Regions from separate parts of the Nonomuraea sp. NPDC059194 genome, predicted to be linked through region 1. Evidence: predicted binding sites of a transcription regulator. Region 1 holds the regulator's gene; each other region holds the start of a gene.
What was found. The regulator LexA, encoded in region 1, represses DNA repair genes until DNA is damaged. The targets are predictions, from matches to a motif close to TCGAACANNTGTTCGA.

Region 1 (6,441 bases):
GGCCCGAGGATCGCCAGGCCGACCTCGTTGGAGGGGATCTCGGCCGCGCCTCTGGCCCTGATGGCCTCCTCTACCCGCTGCCCGAGCTGCGCGAGCGAATCCTCGCTGACAGGCCGGCCCTGGCACGCTCTGCGCACGCCTGCCACCACCTTGTCTCTCGAGAACGGCTCCGTCACTCCGCTGCGCTTGCTCACCATCAGCAGGACCGTCTCCTGCGTGGTGAACCTGCGCCCGCATTCGGGGCAGGTACGGCGACGCCGGATGGCGGCCCCGTCGTCCGTGGAGCGGCTGTCGATGACCCTGGTGTCCGGGTGACGACAGAACGGACAGTGCACGCTTCGCCTCCTCGGCACGCCACCTGGTTCACCACTCGTAAAATGCTCGTCGGCAGATGCTCGCGCCCGCTCTACGGGCAGCCATGGAGCGGTCACGGAAACACAAGTTGTGGTGAACTACATCGGTGTAACTACTAGATGTTGTGGTCCAACCGTAGAAGCGCGCGACCATGAACGCAAGTTGACGGGGGTCCCCGAATCGAAGTCGCTGATCAGCCACGCAGGGCCGGGCGTGTCGCACGCGAGTGACGTGGGCACGCTGGCGTGACTCGTCCGGAAAGACCGACTGTGGCGCCGATCCGGCGGGGGTGCGACGGCTCGTACCGCGTCTTCAGCGACTGCGAAATCAGCTCGGCGAACGACCTGTGCCCCTGCGACACGACGTCGGCCAGCACACCACGCTCGCCGACGTCACCGGGATCGAGTAAGCCACATGACAGGAGATCTGCGGCTACCACCGGAGGATGACGCCGTCGGGGTCGGTCTCGCCGCCAGGTTCATCGTGACGGCCGCCATCACCGTCAGACCACCCTGGTCACTGAGGACACCACCACAACCGCATCATCATTGTGACCGGCGACGTCATCAGCGGACCACGCTCGTCACCGTGAGCGTCGTCTTGGGATCATCCCCGTCGAGGTAGTACGTGAGCGTCGAGCCACATCCACTCGAGGTCGCCTGCCCGTGGCACGGAGTGCGCCGGGAATCCGGGCCGCGTTCCGTCAGCCGTTCGACACCAGGTGGACGGCGGGTAACGACGGTGGGAGCGCGCGGCCGAGCCTCGCCTCGGCCGCGTCCAGCTCCTCCTTCGAGGTGGGCGCGTGGCCCAGCCAGCCGCTCGTGATCGGCACTCGGAACGCCGAACGAGGCATCACCGGATGCGTGGAGAACCGCTCCTCGCTCCAGCACCGCAGGAACGGCAGCCACGTGTCGATGTCCATGCCACTCCTTCGCTTCCCGATGTGAAATCCATCCCACCAGACGGCACCGACAATTTCGGGGCCCCGCCGATGCGCTCCGGCGGGAACTTCGGCGGCATGTTCAGCGGAGGCATCGCCGTACCGCGCCCGAAGATCCTCCCTGCGCGCTCCACGCCGCAGTCAGCACGATGCCGGACACGAGAGACCACCACCGTCGACTGTGCACGGCCTCGGAGAACGCGCGCTTCCCCATCGGGCCTGACTGGCCGGGGTCAGGGCGAGCGGTCCGGGAGGTAGAGGCGCCCGCCCGGGCGGATGAGCGAACTGCTCAACCCGTTGAGCCGCATGATCTCCCGGGCCACAGCAGAAGGGTCGTCGCTCGGAGAGACGGCAGCCGCGATGGTCCACAACGTGTCGCCCTTCTCCACGACCACCCACGGCAGGCCTTCGTGCCCCGCGCCGGTCGTCTCCTGAGCGATGGCCCAGCTGGTGGCCTTGGCGCCGAGCACGAAGCCGCCCAGCGACAGCAGGGCGAACAACCCCACGAGTACGGCCCTCCCCCGCCTCGTCAGCCTCATGGGAGGAGCCTGGATTCGCTCCCCAGGCACCTCCGCCCCGACCAGCCGGAGACCACCCCGCCTCCTGCCCGCGCCCGACCGCACTCCCAGGGCTTTGCGGGTCGGCTCCCGCCTCTCACGGGCCCGGCGGATTCTCTCCCGCTTCTGCCGGACTCGGCGGACCTCCTGCCGGCCTTTCGGTTCCCGGCGCGCCTCACTTCGCGCCCTGCGGGCCTCCAGTCGGCCCTCTGGTTCTCGGCGCGCCTCACCCTGCGCCTCACGAGCCCTGCTGATGCCATCTCGCCCTTCGCGTGCTCGACGGGTTTCGCCCTGCGGCTCATGGAACCAGCGGATATCGCCCCGCACCTCCTGGACCCGGCGGACCTCTCGCCGGGTCTCACGCTGCGCCTCGCGGGCCCGGCCGACGCCCTCTCGCCCTTCGCGTATCCGGCCTGCGCGGGGGCCTGTCTCTGGATCACCCGGTCGAGTCGCGAGTCCTTGTGGCGCGCCCGCTACGGCACCGCCCTTCCGCCGCCATCTCCCCCTGCCCACCGTCCTGCGCCGCCGTCCGTTGCCCTTGCCCTGCGGACGACCCTGCTGCTCCTCCCGCCCGCCACGTGGCCCTTCACCGCGTCCGGTCCTGCCCCGCCGGTCGCCTCGTGCGCCCGATCGGTCGCGCATGCCGTACATCCCCGCCCCCGGATCTTCCTCTGGGTCGGTCGCGCCCATCCGCCCGCCCCGCCCCTGCACCTCCCGGTCGCGGACGACCCGCAACCGCCCGTTACCCGCCCCGCCGCGCCCTGTGGACCGTCCGCCCGGTGCCCCTCGCGACCCGGCGGACCACCCACCCCCGGCCTCGCGTGGACCCGCGGACCGTCCGCCGATCCGCGTGCCCCTGCGAACGTCTTGGCCGACATGGTCGCTCCGACCGTCCTGCTCGCCCTGAGTCTCAACGTGAACCGACGCCCCCGCGCCACGCCGCCTCACCGCGCGAGGCGCCGGGCCGCGCTCTGCCGTACCGCGAAGTGGGGGGACCAGGCGGAGGCGGCGGCCTCCGGGTGCGGGCGGGCGCCGGCGCTCCTCTCTCGTGATGTCAGCGATCAGGGTGAGTTGCTCGTCATGGCCGGTCGAATCTGTCGTTGTGGTCGCCCGCACTGATGACCTCCCGCCACCGTCGACCCAAGGAAAAGGTCAAACAAAGATCAGCGAATCGAACACGGTGTCGATCGAACTCCCGTACGATGTTGTACACCACGTCGCCGAGGATTTCGAGGAAGACTCGAACAATTGTTTGAAGTTGATCTTCATCGGCGGTACGGTCGCTGTGTGCGACATGAAGACCACGGACCGGAAGCTGCGCCGGTGAGGCAGGCCGCCGGGCGAGGAGGAGAGCATGAGCGAGCCGAATGACGGCAATGGCGTCAGCGACCTTGCGGTCCGCCGTCGCGACTCACTGGGTCTGACGCCCAGACAACGCAAGATCCTTGAGGTGATTCGCGACTCGGTGCAGCAACGCGGCTATCCGCCGTCCATGCGCGAGATCGGCGAGGCCGTGCAGCTGACCAGCACGTCCAGCGTGTCGCACCAGCTGACCGCGTTGCAGCGCAAGGGCTACCTGAGGCGTGACCCCCACCGCCCGCGCGCCCTTGAGGTCAGGCTGCCGGGTGAGCCCGTGCTCTGGGTCGACCCCGACGCCCGCGATGACGAGACGCCGGTCAGCAGGCCGACGGCCGCCTACGTGCCACTGGTCGGTCGCATCGCCGCCGGTGGTCCGATCCTGGCCGAGGAGAGTGTCGAGGACGTCTTCGCGCTGCCCAAGCAGCTCGTCGGCGAGGGCACTCTTTTCCTCCTCCAGGTCACCGGTGACTCGATGATCGAGGCGGCGATCGCCGACGGCGACTGGGTGGTCGTACGGCAGCAGCCTGTTGCCGAGAGCGGCGACATCGTGGCAGCCATGATCGATGGCGAGGCGACGGTGAAGACGTTCAAGCGCAAGGACGGCCACATCTGGCTGGTCCCGCACAACGCCAACTACGACCCTATCCCCGGCGACGAGGCCAGCGTGCTGGGCAAGGTCGTCGCGGTTCTCCGCCGCCTCTAGCCGTATCTCGCCACTCGATCGGCCCTCACCTTTCCCGAGGGTCGATCGAGTCGGCGTACCCTCGCGGCGAAGGCGTGGGTCTTCCCCGGCTGGTTCGCAGTGCCAATCAGCGGCGCGGTGCGCGGGTCCCCGATCCTGGGTCGCGGAGCGGCGTGGGCGTGTCGCGAGCGCCGATTCGGGCTGCTGATCAGCGGCGGTGGTCGGGTGGCGGATCACGGAAGGCGTGCTCCCGATCCTGGTCGCGGAGCGGTGTGGGCGTGTCCCGAGCGCGGGTTCGGGGTGCTGAGCAGCGCCGCGATGATCGGCGTGCTCTAGGGGGTGGGCTGGGAGCGGCCCGAGGGTCCCGCGCGCTGATTCGGGGTGCTGAGCGGTGGTCGAGTGGCTGCGGCGGAGTGGTGGGCTCGCGCGTTCCGGACGGGTCTTCGTGTGCGCACAGCACCGCGCCCCCTTCAATGGACGAAAGCCTGCAACCCAGGCCCTTCGGACATTCGGCGCATCCTGGGTGACACTGATCGGGTGGACGATACCTTCCTCCGCCCCACCAAAGACGGCCTGAAATGGGCGAACGCCGGTCCTGACGTCATCGCCTGCTGGATCGCCGACATGGACTTCCCCACCGCCCCCGCGATCGTCGAGGCACTTCAGCGGCGCGCCCGTGGCGACCTCGGGTACCCGACATGGGCGGCCGAACCGCAGGCGGGCCCGCTGGCCGAGACGTTCGCCGAGCGCATGCTCGTCCGGTACGGCTGGGCCGCCGACCCGTCAGCCGTCCGTGCCTTCTCCGACCTCAACCAGGCACTCCAGGTGGTCCTCCACCTCGCCACCGAACCCGGCGACGCGGTCGCGATGCACACCCCGGCGTACCCGCCGTTCCTCGGCACGATCGAGGAGATGGGCCGCATGCTGCGCACCGACCTGTCGGATCTGGCCGGTTGCCGCACGCTCCTCCTGGTCAACCCGCACAACCCGACGGGCAAGGTCTTCACCAGGTCCGAGCTGTCCGCCCTGGCCGAACAGGTGGAACGGCACGACCTGCTGGTCATCTCGGACGAGGTCCACGCCGACCTGGTGTACGCCCCAGCCGAACACATCCCGTTCGCCTCGATCCTGCCCGAACGCACGATCACGCTCACGTCCGCCACCAAGGCCTTCAACCTCGGCGGGGTCCGCTGCGCGCTGGCCCACCTCGGCCCGCCCCGGATCCGCGAGGCGCTCCAGGCACAGCCCTCCTTCCTGTACGGCGCGGCGAACGTGTTCGGCGTCGAGGCCACGGTGGCCGCCTGGAAGCACGCCGACGGATGGCTGCGCGACACCATGACCGTCCTGGACCGCAACCGGCGCCTGATCGCCTCGCGAGTTCCGGGGTACGTGGCGCCTGAGGCTACCTATCTGGCGTGGCTCGACCTGGGGCGTCCGGGGATGACCGAGGTGCTGGAGCGGGAGGCGCGGATCCTGGTGAGCGACGGGGCGGCTTTCGGGCCCGGCGGGGAGACGTTCGTCAGGATCAACTTCGCGACCTCGACGGGGATCGTGAGCGAGGTCCTGGATCGGCTTGGACGGGTGTGCTCGCTCCCGGAGCACGCGCTGCCGTAACTCTGGCCTTGGGCGCGTGTGCTCGATTCCGGAGCACGCGCTGCCGTAACCCTGGCCTTGGGCGTGTGCTCGCTCCCGGAGCACCCGCTACCGTAACCCCGGCCACGGCCACGACACGCGGCGAAGCGGCGGCTCGCGCCCAAGGGGTGCGGGAAGAGTGGCGGTCGCCCATGCGATCAGGGTGGCGGCCTTCTGGCGCGGGAGACAACGGCGCACGATCGAGGCGGGGTCAGTGGCAAGCTCCACAAGCAGACGGCGACGACGGTGGCGCGCGCCCGCCCCTCCAGACACCCGACGGTGTCGGAGTCGCGAGGGGCGGGCGGGTGGCTACTGCGCGGCCGGAGGGAGTTCCGGGGGTGTGGCGGCCGGGTGGTCGTTCAGCGCCGCCAACGCCAGTTCGACCGCCTTCTCCAGTTGCGGGTCCCGCCCCGCCACCCGGTCCTGGGGCGTGATGACCACCTCGACGTCAGGGTCGACGCCGTAGTTCTCCAACTTCCACCCCTCGCCGTCCAGCCAGAACGAGTACCGGGGCTGGGTGACGAGCGTGCCGTCCACCAGCTGGTACCGTCCGTCGATCCCGATCACCCCGCCCCACGTGCGGGTGCCGACCAGGGGTCCGAGCCGACGGTGCTTGATGCCCGCGCTGACGATGTCCCCGTCGGACCCCGCGAACTCGTCGGTGACCGCGACGATCGGGCCGCGGGGGGAGTCCTCGGGGTAGCGCATCGGCTCGTAGCCTCGCGAGATCGCCCACCCTGACACCTTGCGCGACAGCTTCTCCAGCACCAGTTCGGAGGTGTGCCCGCCACTGTTGCCGCGCACGTCCACGATCAGCCCTTCCTGCGGCATCTCGGTGCGCAGGTCGCGGTGGAACTGGGCCCAGCCGCTGGCCACCATGTCGGGCACGTGCAGGTAGCCGAGCCGGCCGCCGGAGG
Region 2 (6,441 bases), on a different contig from region 1:
CGCCGTCACGGAGGTCTTCCGGGGTGCGGAGGTATGGCCCCTCCGACGTGGTCGCCGCTTCTTCGTCGGCTGGGACGTCGTCGGCAGGGGTGGCCGTGCGGGTGGGCGTCCATGCAGGGCCGGTTTCCGCGAACGGCCATGCGGGGGCGGGGTCGCCTTCCGGAGGCGCCCAGGCGGGGCGGCCCGATCGGGCGGGCCGGGGCGCGGCGAGGTCGGCCACTCCGTCGGGGATCTGGCTCCAGGCGTCCGAGCCGGAGCCGTTCGTGTCCCAGGCTCCGGAGGTCCAAGCCCCAGAGCCCGAACCCCAGCCGCCGGACTGCCCAGGGTCGCCCGGTCCCCAACCGCTGGACAACCCACGATCACCTACGCCCCCGGCGCCCGCGTATCCACGAACGCCCGGACCCCAACCATCAGTTTGCCCGGCGTCGGCCTGAGCCCAGCCGCCAGACTGCCCTGCGTCGCCCGAACCCCGACCGCTGGACTGCTCAAGGTCACCCGGACCCCAGCCGCCGGACAACCCACGATCACCTACGTCCCAGGCGCCCGCGTCCCCACGAACGCCCGGACCCCAACCATCAGACTGCTCACGATCACTCGAACCCTGACCGGCGGAATGCTCACCAGCACCGGGGCACCAGGGACCCGAGTCCATGCGATCGCTCGGGCCCCAGCCGTTGGAGCCCCGGGTATCCCAGGTGTCAGCGTTTCTCGTGGCCCAAGTGTCACGCGGGTTCCAGCCGTCAGGTGCTCGGTCGGTGGTGGCCCCTTCGGTGGATCCCTGGTCGCCGGCGCTCTGGCCGTCAGTGGCGCCGGCGTTCGAGGCGGGGTCACTGGGGACGCTGTCGTTGGGCATGCGATCGCTGGAGGTCTGGTCGGCGCTCCAGTTGGACGGGCTGCGGGGACCTCGGTCTCCACTGTCCGCGTCTTCGGGGTGGTCGGCGCTCCAAGCGGACGGGCTGCGAGGACCTCGGTCTCCACTGTCCGCGTCTTCGGGGTGGTCGGCGCTCCAGTTGGATGGGCTGCGGGGACCCCGATCTCGATCGTCCGCGTCGTCGGCAGTGCCCCTGCCGGAGTTCATGCCGAGGTAGCCCTCCGGCTCGGCCCGGGTGGCGGCGCTCCCGCCGGGAGGCTGACCATCCAGGCCAAGGCGACCCTCTGACTCGGCCCAGGCGGTGGCGCTCTCGCCGAGACGCTGACCGTCCAGGCCAAGGTGACCCTCCGGTTCGGCCGGGGAGGTGGCGCTCTTGCCGGGCGGCTGACCATCTGCTGGGTTGGTCGAAGGGTCGCCGAGGGGACCGTGCGTGGCCTCGGGGATGGAGCTGCCGGGAGTCGAGGGCGAAAGGCCCTCAACGGGGCCGGGTACGACCTCAGTAAGAGAGCTGTCGGGACCCTGGCCGCCCCACGGAGGGGTCGTGGGGTTGGGCGGGGGCGGCTCCGGGGTGGTGCCGGGTGGCCGCTGGTCAGGGTCCGACGACAGGCTCATGACTCAGGCCGGATCAGACGTCACCAGGCTTGGGCGTGGAGGCCTTGGAGCCGCGGCCCGAGGTGGCGGGGGCCGGAGGGGCAGCAGGAGCGGCTGCCTCGGCGGGGGCGTCGACGCGCGGGCCCACACCGAGCTTCTCCTTGATCTTCTTCTCGATCTCGTTGGCCACGTCCGGGTGGTTGCGCAGGAAGTTACGCGCGTTCTCCTTGCCCTGGCCGAGCTGGTCGCCCTCGTAGGTGTACCAGGCGCCCGACTTGCGGACGAAGCCGTGCTCCACACCCATGTCGATGAGGCCGCCCTCGCGGGAGATGCCCACGCCGTACAGGATGTCGAAGTCGGCGACGCGGAAGGGCGGCGCCATCTTGTTCTTGACGACCTTGACGCGGGTGCGGTTGCCGACCGCCTCCGTGCCGTCCTTCAGCGTCTCGATGCGGCGGATGTCGAGGCGGACCGAGGCGTAGAACTTCAGCGCCTTACCACCGGTCGTGGTCTCGGGCGAGCCGAACATGACGCCGATCTTCTCGCGGAGCTGGTTGATGAAGATGGCGGTTGTGCCCGTGCTGTTGAGCGCGCCCGCGACCTTGCGCAGCGCCTGGGACATCAGTCGCGCCTGGAGGCCGACATGGCTGTCGCCCATCTCGCCCTCGATTTCGGCCTTGGGCACCAGGGCCGCGACCGAGTCGATGACGATGATGTCGACGGCGCCCGAGCGGATCAGCATGTCGGCGATCTCGAGCGCCTGCTCACCCGTGTCGGGCTGGGAGACGAGCAGGGCGTCGGTGTCGACGCCGAGCTTCTTGGCGTATTCGGGGTCGAGGGCGTGCTCGGCGTCGATGAAGGCGGCGATGCCGCCGGCCCGCTGCGCGTTGGCCACCGCGTGCAGCGCCACCGTGGTCTTACCGCTGGACTCAGGACCGTAGACCTCGACGATGCGGCCTCTGGGGAAGCCGCCGATGCCGAGGGCCACGTCGAGCGCGATCGAACCGGTCGGGGTCACCTCGATGGGAGCCCTGGCGTCATCGCCGAGGCGCATGACGGAGCCCTTGCCGAACTGCCGCTCGATCTGTGCGAGGGCAGTCTCAAGGGCCTTCTCGCGGTCGTTGATAGCCATGGGAACTCCCCGGAGGGTCGTGGTCTGGTCGGTCGAGTGAAAGCTACGCCGTGGGACCGACAATTTTCCGCCGACCCGAGGGAAGCCGCGGTTCGGCGCTTCTCATGGTAGCCGAACGGCTGTTCGATCGCGCCCCGAACACGCCAACCGTCGCACCGAGCCCCGCCGACATTCCCTGACAATACGCCGGGCCTGTTGCCATGGCGCTGACCTGGGGAGATCCTGAGGAAAAGGTCGAGAGGCGGGGTCGTGAAGAGCACGTACACCGGGCAGCGGCGCGCCCATCTGGAGTCGCTGGCGGCGTTGCTCCCCGGCTGCGGGCTCGTCGGGCGCATGGTCGGCGGCGACGACCCCGTGCTGTGGGTGTGGCACCCGCGCACGGGCCGTCAGACCATCATCTTCGCCACCCCTGCCGCGAAAGCGTGGGTCTTCCTGTGGTCTCCCGGCGGCCAGGGGCACGCCGACGATCTCGCCGGTACGGCGGAGGCCCTCCACACCTCCCTCACCGAACCGACCAAACCGACGACCCAGGTAACCCAGGCGACCTAAACGACGAAGGCGATCTAGCCAACGAAAGCCGCCCGCAGGCCCTCCACGGTGGACCCCAGTCCTTCGGCGGCGGCCCGGTCGAGAGCCGCCGTGAGGGTGTCCTCATAGGTGGCGCTCGCCCCGCTCTTGCGCTCCCTACCCGCCTCGGTGATCACGGTGTAGACGCCCCGGCGGTCGTTCGCGCACAGGTCGCGGCGGGTCAGACCGGATGCCTCCAGGCGCCCGACCAGGCGGGTGACCGAGCTCTGGTTGAGCCCGAGCAGGTCGGCCAGCTCCTGCATGCGCAGCTCGCCACCGGCGGCCGTGGACAGGTGGCAGAGCGCCCTGTACTCCGACAGTCCGAGACCGTGCCGCTGCAACGCGCTCGCCAGCTCGTGCTCCACCCTGGCGTGCAGCCGTACCACCCCGACCCACATGTCGTCGTCGAGCGTCGCCATCCGGCCCTCCTTCTGTGTTGACATCCACTCTATATGTATGCACAGAATATGCATGCACAAGCAAACAAATGAAGGAATCCCCATGGCTTGGATCTACTTGCTCGTCGCCGCCGTGTTCGAGGTGGTCTTCGCCCTCGCCACCAACGCCACCGAAGGCTTCACCGTGCTCGGCCCCTCGTTGCTCACCATCGCCGCGGCGGCCGGCGGGATCTTCTTCCTCAGCCTCGCGCTCAAGACGCTCGACGTCGGCGTCGGCTACACCGTGTGGACCGGCATCGGCTCCGTCGGCACCGTCGTGCTCGGCACCGTGATCTTCGACGAGGCGATGACGCTCGGCAAGGCCCTGGCGTTCGTTCTGATCATCGGCGGCGTCCTCGGCCTCAAGCTGGCCGACCGCCTCGCCCCTTCCACCACCGCCGCCTGAGGAGGCACCACCATGGCCTGGATCTACCTGTCCATCGCGATCGTCTTCGAGATCGGCTTCGCGCTCGGCACCAACGCCACGCAGGGCTTCACCCGCCTGTGGCCCTCGGTCTTCACCCTGCTGGCCGCGGCGGGCGGCATCTTCACCCTCAGCCTCGCGCTCAGGACCCTCGATGTCGGCGTCGGCTACACCATCTGGACGGGCATCGGCTCGATCGGCACCGTCGTCCTCGGCGCCCTCGTCTATAAGGAGAAGATCACCGTGCCCAAGCTGGTCTCGTTCGCCGCGATCATCGGCGGCGTCGTCCTGCTCAAGCTCTCCGCAGGGATCTGAGGTCAGCGAAGCCTGCTGGCGACGTTCTCCACCTGGCACACCGCGCGCCAGACGTCCTTGGCGCTCTCACCCTGCGCGAGCGCCTGCTCGACCGTGCGTCCGCCCAGCGGGGCGAGCACGTAGTCCCTGGCCCACGACTCGGCGTAGGCATCGCCGAAGTGGGCGCGCATCCTTCTCCAGAACTCGGTCAGGCGCATCACCCCAGTATGGAACCGGCTCCGGAGTGGGTAGGACATGCGCATGGCGAAAACCCCCAAAACGGCGCCCAAGCCGTCAGCCACCGCCAGATCACATCGAGAGCGTCGCCGCGACCTGCTCCTCCAGCAGCGGCTCGCCGTACAGAAGGAGAAGGCCGAACGCGCCGAACGGCACGCCGGCCTGAGACGCGAACCCCGCGAGGGCGCACCGCGCACCCGCCGGGCATCACGGAGGTAAGCGGCTACAACACCCGCGAGCCGTACATCTCTCCCAGATGGTCGGCGAGCAGTTCCAGTCGGGCGCCGTCGGGGTCCCTGAAGTAGATGGAGGCGCCGCTTTCGATCTGGTGCGGCACGCCGGCCATCTCCAGCTTGCCGCGCAGCCGTTCCCACGTCGCGGGGTCCACGGAGATCGCGATGTGGTGCAGCCCGCCGAGGACCTCCTGGTACGGCCCGAGGTCGAGCCCGGGGAAGTCGAAGAAGGCCAGCAGGTTGCCGTTGCCTATGTCGAAGAAGAAGTGGTTGGAGCCCTTGTAGTCGCGGTTCTCGAAGATCTCCGTGAGGGGAAATTCCAGGAGCTCCTGGTAGAAGCGGATCGTCCGCTCCACATCGGAGGAGAGCAGCGCGAAGTGGTGCAGGCCGCGCGCGCTGCTCGATGGACGGTGCGGCAGGAGGTATTCCCGCTTGATGCGCTCGCGATCAGCCTCGATGGCCGGGTAATCGATGGTCACGTCGCTCACCTCTACCGCTCTATGTCCCCGCGATTCCCTTCTCAATCGCGCATGGTGGCGACAATCTCTTTCACGATCTCGATCGTGGTGCCGGGGTGCAGGAACGCGAAACGCGCGACGGTTTCGCCTTCCCACCCGGTCGGGGTGACGAATCCGATCTGTCCGGCCAGCAGTCTGTCGGACCACGCGTAGTAGTCCTGAGCGGTCCATCCCGGACGGCGGAAGAGCACCGCGGACAGTTCGGGCTCCCTGATGAGCTCGAGGTGGTCGCTCTCCTTGATCAGTTCGGCGGTCTCCCTGGCGAGGGCGAGCCCTCGCTCGACGGCCTCGGTGTAGGCGTCGGTTCCGTTGACCGCCAGCGAGAACCACAGCGGCAGGCCGCGGGCGCGCCTGGTCAGGTGGTAGGCGTAGTCGGTGGGATTCCACTCACCGCCGTCGGTGTGCAGGACGTCCAGATATGAGGCGTCCTGAGTGTGTACGGCACGCGCCAGGTTGGGGTTGCGGTAGATCAGCGCGGCGCAGTCGAACGGGGCGAACAGCCACTTGTGTGGATCGACCACGAACGAGTCGGCGTGTTCGATGCCCTCGTAGCGGTGCCGTACGGAAGGGGCGAACAGGCCCGCGCCGCCGTACGCGCCGTCGACGTGGAACCACAGGCCGCGCTCGCGCGCCACCTCCGCGACGCCCTTGAGGTCGTCGATGATGCCCGCGTTCGTGGTGCCGGAGGTGGCGACGACGCCGATGACGTTCTCCTGGCCTTCGAGCGCCTTCCGCAGGGACGCGCCGGTGAGCCGATGGTCCTCCGAGGGCACGACGAGGGCCTCGACGCCGATGATGCGCAGGGTGTTGGAGATCGAGGAGTGCGCCTGGTCGCTCACGGCGATCTTCGCGTTCGGCACGCCGGCCGTATCTCTCGCCACGACCAGGGCGGACAGGTTGGCGGCGCTGCCGCCGGAGACGAAGCAGCCGCCCGCCGTCTGCGGCATGCCCGCGTAGTCGGCGATCAGGCGCAGGACCTGGTTCTCCGCCGCGATGGCACCGGAGGCCTCCAGCCAGCTGATGCCCTGCAGCGAGGCGCAGGAGACGACCATGTCGAACAGCAGCGCGGCCTTGGTGGGGGCGGCGGGGATGAAGGACAGGAAGCGGTTGCTGTCGGCGGAGATGACCGCGCGGGAG
Region 3 (6,441 bases), on a different contig from region 1:
GATGGGCGTCGACTACATCGACGAGTCCGAGGTGCTGACCCCGGCCGACTACGCCAACCACATCGACAAGTTCCAGTTCACCGTGCCGTTCGTGTGCGGCGCGACGAACCTGGGCGAGGCGCTGCGCCGCATCACCGAGGGCGCCGCCATGATCCGCTCCAAGGGCGAGGCGGGCACCGGCGACGTCTCCAACGCCGTCACCCACATGCGGACCATCAGGGGCGAGCTCAAGCGCCTCACCTCGCTGCCCGAGGACGAGCTGTACGTCGCGGCCAAGGAGCTGCAGGCGCCGTACGAGCTGGTCGCCGAGGTCGCCAAGACCGGCAAGCTGCCCGTGGTGCTGTTCACCGCCGGCGGCATCGCGACCCCCGCGGACGCGGCGATGATGATGCAGCTCGGCGCCGAGGGCGTGTTCGTCGGCTCCGGCATCTTCAAGTCGGGCGACCCGGCCAAGCGGGCGGCGGCGATCGTGAAGGCGACGACCTTCCACGACGACCCCGACGTGGTCGCGAAGGTCTCGCGCGGGCTGGGCGAGGCGATGGTCGGCATCAACGTCGACGAGATCCCGCAGCCCCACCGCCTGGCCGAGCGCGGCTGGTAGGTCTTTCACGACTGAGCGGCATCCCTGAGGGGGTGCCGCTTTTTCGTGCCCCACCCTGTGCGGCAGGCGGCACCACCTGCGCTCCCTCGCCCGCGTGGATGTGGACCACACCTTCCAGGAAGTGGTTGCATAGCGGTTCATGCTGGATCAAGCCATCATCACGGTGATGACCTGGAACGTGTGCACGGGCACCAACGCGGCCTGCGAGCTGTACCGCAGGAGCCCGCAGGAACTGGCCTGGCACATCGGCGACCACCTCCTCGGCGACCCCGACGTGATCTTCCTGCAGGAGTTCTGCACCGGCGCGACCGGCACACTCGAGCAGTGGCTCGAATGGCGGACAGGACGGAGCTGGACCGTCAGGTCATGGGGCCTGACGACGGCGGACGGCAGGCCGTACGACTGCCATCCCGACAGGAACGGCCGCCCGCGCGGCGCGCAGAGCGTCACGGTGGCGGTCGCCGACCACGCGGCTGACTTCGAGACCGTGCCGCTGACCTCCCCGCCCTGGTTCGCCAGGCGCTCCGCGCTGTGCGCGACGATCCCCGCCGTCAAAGTGCGGGCCTGCGGCACCCACCTGTCGTCCGGCATGGCCAACGACGACGCGCAGCGCGGCGCGCCGTACCGGCACAGGCAGGTCAGGCAGCTCATGGCGGCCGCGCCGAAGGCGGGCCACACCAGCGTCTTCGGCGGTGACCTGAACCTCACGCCCGGCAGGGTCGCCGCCTACGGCTCCTACGACGAGTGCGATCCGCGCATGCGGTGGACCTACGTGAAGAAGCGCAAGATCGACTATCTCTTCGCGCCGAAAGGCCGGGTGCTGCGGTGCTGGGTCGACGGGAAGGCCAGGGGCTCCGACCATCTGCCGATGGCGGTCAGGGTGGCGCTGTAGGAGCCCTGTAGGAAGAGCACAGGCCGCTCTGGTGTTGAATCAGGGGAAACCCGGACCACGACGGAAGGACGACCGTGCCCAAGATCGGTGTACTCGCACTCCAGGGAGACGTGCGCGAGCACGTCCACATGCTGGAGGAGGCGGGTGCCAAGGCGATGGCCGTACGCAGGCCCGCCGAGCTCGAGGCCGTCGACGGGCTGGTCATCCCCGGCGGGGAGTCCACCACCATGTGGAAGCTCGCCGAGATCTTCGAGATGCTGGAGCCGCTGCGGCTGTGCGTCAAGGAGGGCATGCCCGCCTACGGCTCGTGCGCCGGCATGATCATGCTGGCCGACCGGATCCAGGACGGGATCGAGGGGCAGCAGACCATCGGCGGCATCGACATGGTCGTCAGGCGCAACGCCTTCGGCCGCCAGGTCGACTCCTTCGAATCCGATCTGTCGTTCGCCGGTGCTCCTGTGCACGCCGTCTTCATTCGTGCGCCATGGGTGGAATCGGTGGGTTCTGCGGTCGAGGTGCTGGCGACCGCGCCCCCTGGGGATAGGATCGTCGCGGTCCGCCAAGGGCCGTTGCTCGCGACATCGTTCCACCCCGAGCTGACCGGGGACACTCGCGTGCACGAATATTTCGTCAACATGGTGAGGGAGCTCTAGGTAATGTCCGGCCACTCCAAATGGGCGACGACGAAGCACAAGAAGGCCGCGCTCGACGCCAAGCGCGGCAAGCTGTTCGCGAAGCTCATCAAGAACATCGAGGTGGCGGCCAGGACCGGTGGCCCTGACCCGGATGCCAACCCCACCCTCTTCGACGCCATCTTCAAGGCGAAGAAGAACTCGGTGCCCAACGACAACATCGAGCGGGCCCGCAAGCGCGGCGGCGGCCTCGAGGCCGGCGGCGCCGACTGGCAGACCATCATGTACGAGGGCTACGCGCCCGGCGGCGTCGCGGTGCTCATCGAATGCCTCACCGACAACCGCAACCGCGCCGCCTCCGAGGTCCGCGTCGCGCTGACCCGCAACGGCGGCTCGCTGGCCGACCCCGGCTCGGTGTCGTACATGTTCAACCGCAAGGGCGTCGTGATCGTGCCCAAGGACGGGCTGTCGGAGGACGACGTGCTCGTCGCCGTGCTGGAGGCCGGCGCCGAGGAGGTCAACGACCTGGGCGAGTCGTTCGAGGTCGTCTCCGAGGCCGGTGACCTGGTGCCGGTGCGCAAGGCGCTGCAGGAGGCGGGCATCGACTACGACTCGGCCGAGTCGAGCTTCCTGCCGACGCTGAACGTCCCGCTCGACGAGGACGGCGCGCGCAAGGTCTTCCGCCTGATCGACGCGCTCGAAGACAGCGACGATGTGCAGAACGTCTGGGCCAACTTCGATGTCAGCGACGACATCATGGAGAAGCTCGACGCCTGAAACGGTTCGCCAGGCGTGTCCCGGGGTGCGTAGGTTGACCTGCTGTGGAGATTCGAGACCTGACCCCGGACGACCTCGACGCCGTCCTCGACACCCGCATGCGGTCCTTCGGTCCGCTGCCCGACGACTCCGTCGACGCCTGGCGCGCGACGGCGCTGGCCACCATGGAGCGGGGGCGCTATCTCGGCGTCTTCGACGGCTCCAGACTGGCCGGCGCCGGCCGGCTCACCGGCTTCACCCAGTGGTGGTACGGCAGGCCGCAGCCGATGGCGGGGGTCGCGGGCGTGGTCGTCAACCCTGAAGACCGCGGGCGCGGCGTGGGCAGGCAGCTCATGCGCGCCATCCTCACCAGGGCCGCCGACCTCGGCGACGCGGTCTCCGCGCTCTACCCCGCCACCACGCCGATCTACCGCTCGCTCGGCTGGGAGCACGCGGGCGCGGAGAGCATCCTCACGCTGTCGCCCGAGGCGCTGCGCGCCATCCGCCCCACCGAGCCGGTCAAACTGCGCAGGATGGGCCCTGACGACGCCGCCGAGGTGATCGCGATCGTCGGCCGCGTCCACGCCGCCAACCGGGCCAGCGGCCCCATCGGCTGGGACGAGGCCGCCTGGCGGCGCTACCTCGACAACGAGGCCGACTTCCTCTACCTGGCCGACGACGGCTTCGTCGGCTACTCCTGGGAGGACGGCGACATCTCCCTCGACTACCTGCTGGCCGGTTCGGAGGCGACCGCCCGCGCGCTGTGGTCGCTGGTCGGCACCTCCTCCTCGGTCGCAGGCAAGGTCACGGCGGTGCTCGCGCCCGACGACCCCGTGCTGTGGCTGCTGCGCGAACGGGCGAAGGAGGAGATCAAGCAGACGAGGTGGATGTTCCGCGTCGTGGACGTTGTCGCCGCGATCGCCAGGCGCGGCTTCCCCTCGGTGGTCACGGCTGACGCCGTCATCACGGTCGACGACCCCGAGCGCCCGGCCAATACCGGCACCTGGCGGCTGGAGATCTCCGGCGGCTCGGGTACGGCGAGCGCGGCCGAGGGGGAGGGGCCGCGCCTGTCCGTCAACGGCCTGTCGGCGCTGTATGCGGGGATTCCCACCTCGACGCTGCGGGTCGGCGGCATGCTCTCCGGCTCCGAGGAGTTCGACGAGGCGCTGGACGCGGCGTTCGCCGGCACGCCGTACATGATCGACTACTTCTGATCCCTGCCGGGCAGCCGCCTGCACGGCGCGTGTTCGCCGTGCGCGACCGGCCCAACCAGGGTAGAGTTCGCTGCCGAACAGATGTTCGGCAGCGAACGGAGGGCGGGCCGTGCGGGTGATGGGCGTCGACCCAGGGCTGACCAGATGCGGCCTCGGAGCCGTCGAGGGCCGCCCTGGCGCGCAGCTCAAGCTCATCGCGGTCGGCGTGGTGCGCACCGCGGCCTCCGACGAGCTCGGCGCCAGGCTGGTCGGCATCGAGCGCGGCATCGAGCAGTGGCTCGACGAGGTGCGACCCGACGCGGTCGCCGTCGAGCGCGTCTTCGCCCAGCACAACGTCCGCACCGTGATGGGCACCGCCCAGGCGGCCGGCATCGCCGTGCTCTGCGCGGCCAGGCGCGGCCTGCCCGTGGCGCTCCACACGCCCTCGGAGGTCAAGGCCGCCATCACCGGCAGCGGCACCGCCGACAAGAAGCAGATCGGCGCCATGGTCACCAGGCTGCTGCGGCTGACCGAGATGCCCAAGCCCGCCGACGCGGCCGACGCGCTCGCCCTGGCCATCTGCCACACCTGGCGGGGCGGCACCCAGAGCAGGCTGGCCGAGGCGCTGGCCAAGGCATCGAGAGGACGTGCGCTGTGATCGCGTCGGTTTCCGGGGTCGTGGCCGCCGTCGCGCCCGACTCGGCCGTGCTCGAGGTCGGCGGGGTGGGCGTGCTCGTGCACTGCACGCCAGGCACGCTGGCCACCCTGCGGATCGGCGAGCACGGCAGGCTGGCCACGTGCCTCGTCGTCAGGGAGGAGTCACTCACCCTGTACGGCTTCGCCACCGACGACGAGCGCACCGTCTTCGAGCTGGTCCAGACGGCCAGCGGCGTGGGCCCGAAGCTGGCGCTGGCCATGCTGGCCGTCCACACCCCCAACTCCCTGCGCGTCGCCGTCGCCTCCGCCGACCTCAAGGCGCTGACCAGGATCCCCGGCATCGGCCAGAAGGGCGCCCAGCGCATCGTGCTGGAGCTGAAGGACAAGCTCGGCACGCCGGAGGAGGCGGTCAACGCCGCGCTCAACGGCGCCGCCGCCATCCCGCTGTGGCGCGAGCAGGTCCACTCGGGCCTGGTCGGGCTCGGCTACTCCACCAAGGACGCCGACGAGGCGATCGCCCTGGTGGAGCCGCAGGCCGACACCGAGGTCGCGGCGGGCAGGCAGCCGCAGGTGGCGATGCTGCTCAAGGCGGCGCTCAGAGTGCTGAGCATCCGATGAGGCGGGCGGGCGCCTGGCGCGGCCGCGCGAACGGCGATAGGGAGGAGCGGTGAGCATCGAGCGCGACCTGGTGTCGCCCGACGCCGAGGGCGACGAACTGCAGATCGAGGCGGCCCTGCGGCCGAAACGCCTGGCCGACTTCATCGGTCAGGCGCGGGTGCGCGAGCAGCTCTCCCTGGTGCTGGAGAGCGCGCTCAAGCGCAACAGGCCACCCGACCACGTGCTGATGAGCGGCTCGCCGGGGCTGGGCAAGACCACCCTCGCCATGATCATCGCCGTCGAGCTCGGCGCCCCGCTGCGCATCACCTCGGGCCCCGCGCTGGAGCGGGCGGGCGACCTGGCGGCGATCCTGTCGACGCTGACCGAGGGCGAGGTGCTGTTCATCGACGAGATCCACCGGATGGCCCGCCCCGCCGAGGAGATGCTCTACCTCGCGATGGAGGACTTCAGGGTCGACATCATCGTCGGCAAGGGCCCGGGTGCGACCGCGATCCCGCTGGAGATCGCGCCCTTCACCCTCGTGGGCGCGACGACCAGGGCAGGCCTGCTGCCCGCCCCGCTGCGCGACCGGTTCGGCTTCACCGCCCACATGGACTTCTACGAGGTCGCCGAGCTCGAACAGGTGCTGCGCCGCTCCTCCAGGCTGCTCGGAGTGTCGCTGCCGGAGGAGGGCGCCCACGAGATCGCCAGGCGCTCACGCGGCACGCCGCGCATCGCCAACCGGCTGCTGCGCAGGGTGCGCGACTTCTCCGACGTGCGCTCCGACGGCGTCATCACCCGCGACATCGCCTCGGCCGCCCTCAACCTCTACGAGGTCGACGCCGAGGGCCTCGACCGGCTCGACCGGGCGGTGCTCGGCGTGCTGCTGCGCAAGTTCGGCGGCGGACCGGTCGGGCTCTCGACGCTGGCGGTGGCCGTGGGGGAGGAGCCGGAGACGGTCGAGGTGGTGGCCGAGCCGTTCCTCGTACGCCAGGGGCTGCTGGCCCGCACGCCGCGTGGGCGGGTCGCCACGAGCGCCGCCTGGCTGCACCTGGGGCTCACCCCGCCGCCGGACGCGCCCTTCTGACCGGGCTCGGTTTGTCGGCGAATCTG

Region 2: recA (recombinase RecA) is a predicted target of LexA. The motif match lies at 2,706-2,721, and genes of this name have one in related genera.
Region 3: ruvC (crossover junction endodeoxyribonuclease RuvC) is a predicted target of LexA. The motif match lies at 4,169-4,184, and genes of this name have one in related genera.

The regions. Positions count from the first base shown of each region.
Region 1 is NZ_JBHZBH010000032.1:17,058-23,498, reverse strand. It holds gene nrdR (transcriptional regulator NrdR) at 1-335, opposite strand, end outside; gene ACFXJ8_RS31600 (hypothetical protein) at 1,058-1,276, opposite strand; gene ACFXJ8_RS31595 (LysM peptidoglycan-binding domain-containing protein) at 1,528-1,833, opposite strand; gene ACFXJ8_RS31590 (hypothetical protein) at 2,954-3,178, shown strand; gene lexA (transcriptional repressor LexA) at 3,206-3,913, shown strand; gene ACFXJ8_RS31580 (MalY/PatB family protein) at 4,430-5,506, shown strand; gene ACFXJ8_RS31575 (PDZ domain-containing protein) at 5,834-6,441, opposite strand, start outside.
Region 2 is NZ_JBHZBH010000005.1:168,493-174,933, forward strand. It holds gene recA (recombinase RecA) at 1,497-2,594, opposite strand; gene ACFXJ8_RS09780 (hypothetical protein) at 2,844-3,143, shown strand; gene ACFXJ8_RS09785 (MarR family winged helix-turn-helix transcriptional regulator) at 3,158-3,580, opposite strand; gene ACFXJ8_RS09790 (DMT family transporter) at 3,663-4,004, shown strand; gene ACFXJ8_RS09795 (DMT family transporter) at 4,017-4,337, shown strand; gene ACFXJ8_RS09800 (DUF3046 domain-containing protein) at 4,340-4,534, opposite strand; gene ACFXJ8_RS09805 (VOC family protein) at 4,777-5,265, opposite strand; gene ACFXJ8_RS09810 (pyridoxal phosphate-dependent decarboxylase family protein) at 5,307-6,441, opposite strand, start outside.
Region 3 is NZ_JBHZBH010000014.1:121,163-127,603, forward strand. It holds gene pdxS (pyridoxal 5'-phosphate synthase lyase subunit PdxS) at 1-601, shown strand, start outside; gene ACFXJ8_RS19245 (endonuclease/exonuclease/phosphatase family protein) at 741-1,493, shown strand; gene pdxT (pyridoxal 5'-phosphate synthase glutaminase subunit PdxT) at 1,622-2,146, shown strand; gene ACFXJ8_RS19255 (YebC/PmpR family DNA-binding transcriptional regulator) at 2,150-2,902, shown strand; gene eis (enhanced intracellular survival protein Eis) at 2,947-4,095, shown strand; gene ruvC (crossover junction endodeoxyribonuclease RuvC) at 4,205-4,732, shown strand; gene ruvA (Holliday junction branch migration protein RuvA) at 4,729-5,349, shown strand; gene ruvB (Holliday junction branch migration DNA helicase RuvB) at 5,399-6,415, shown strand.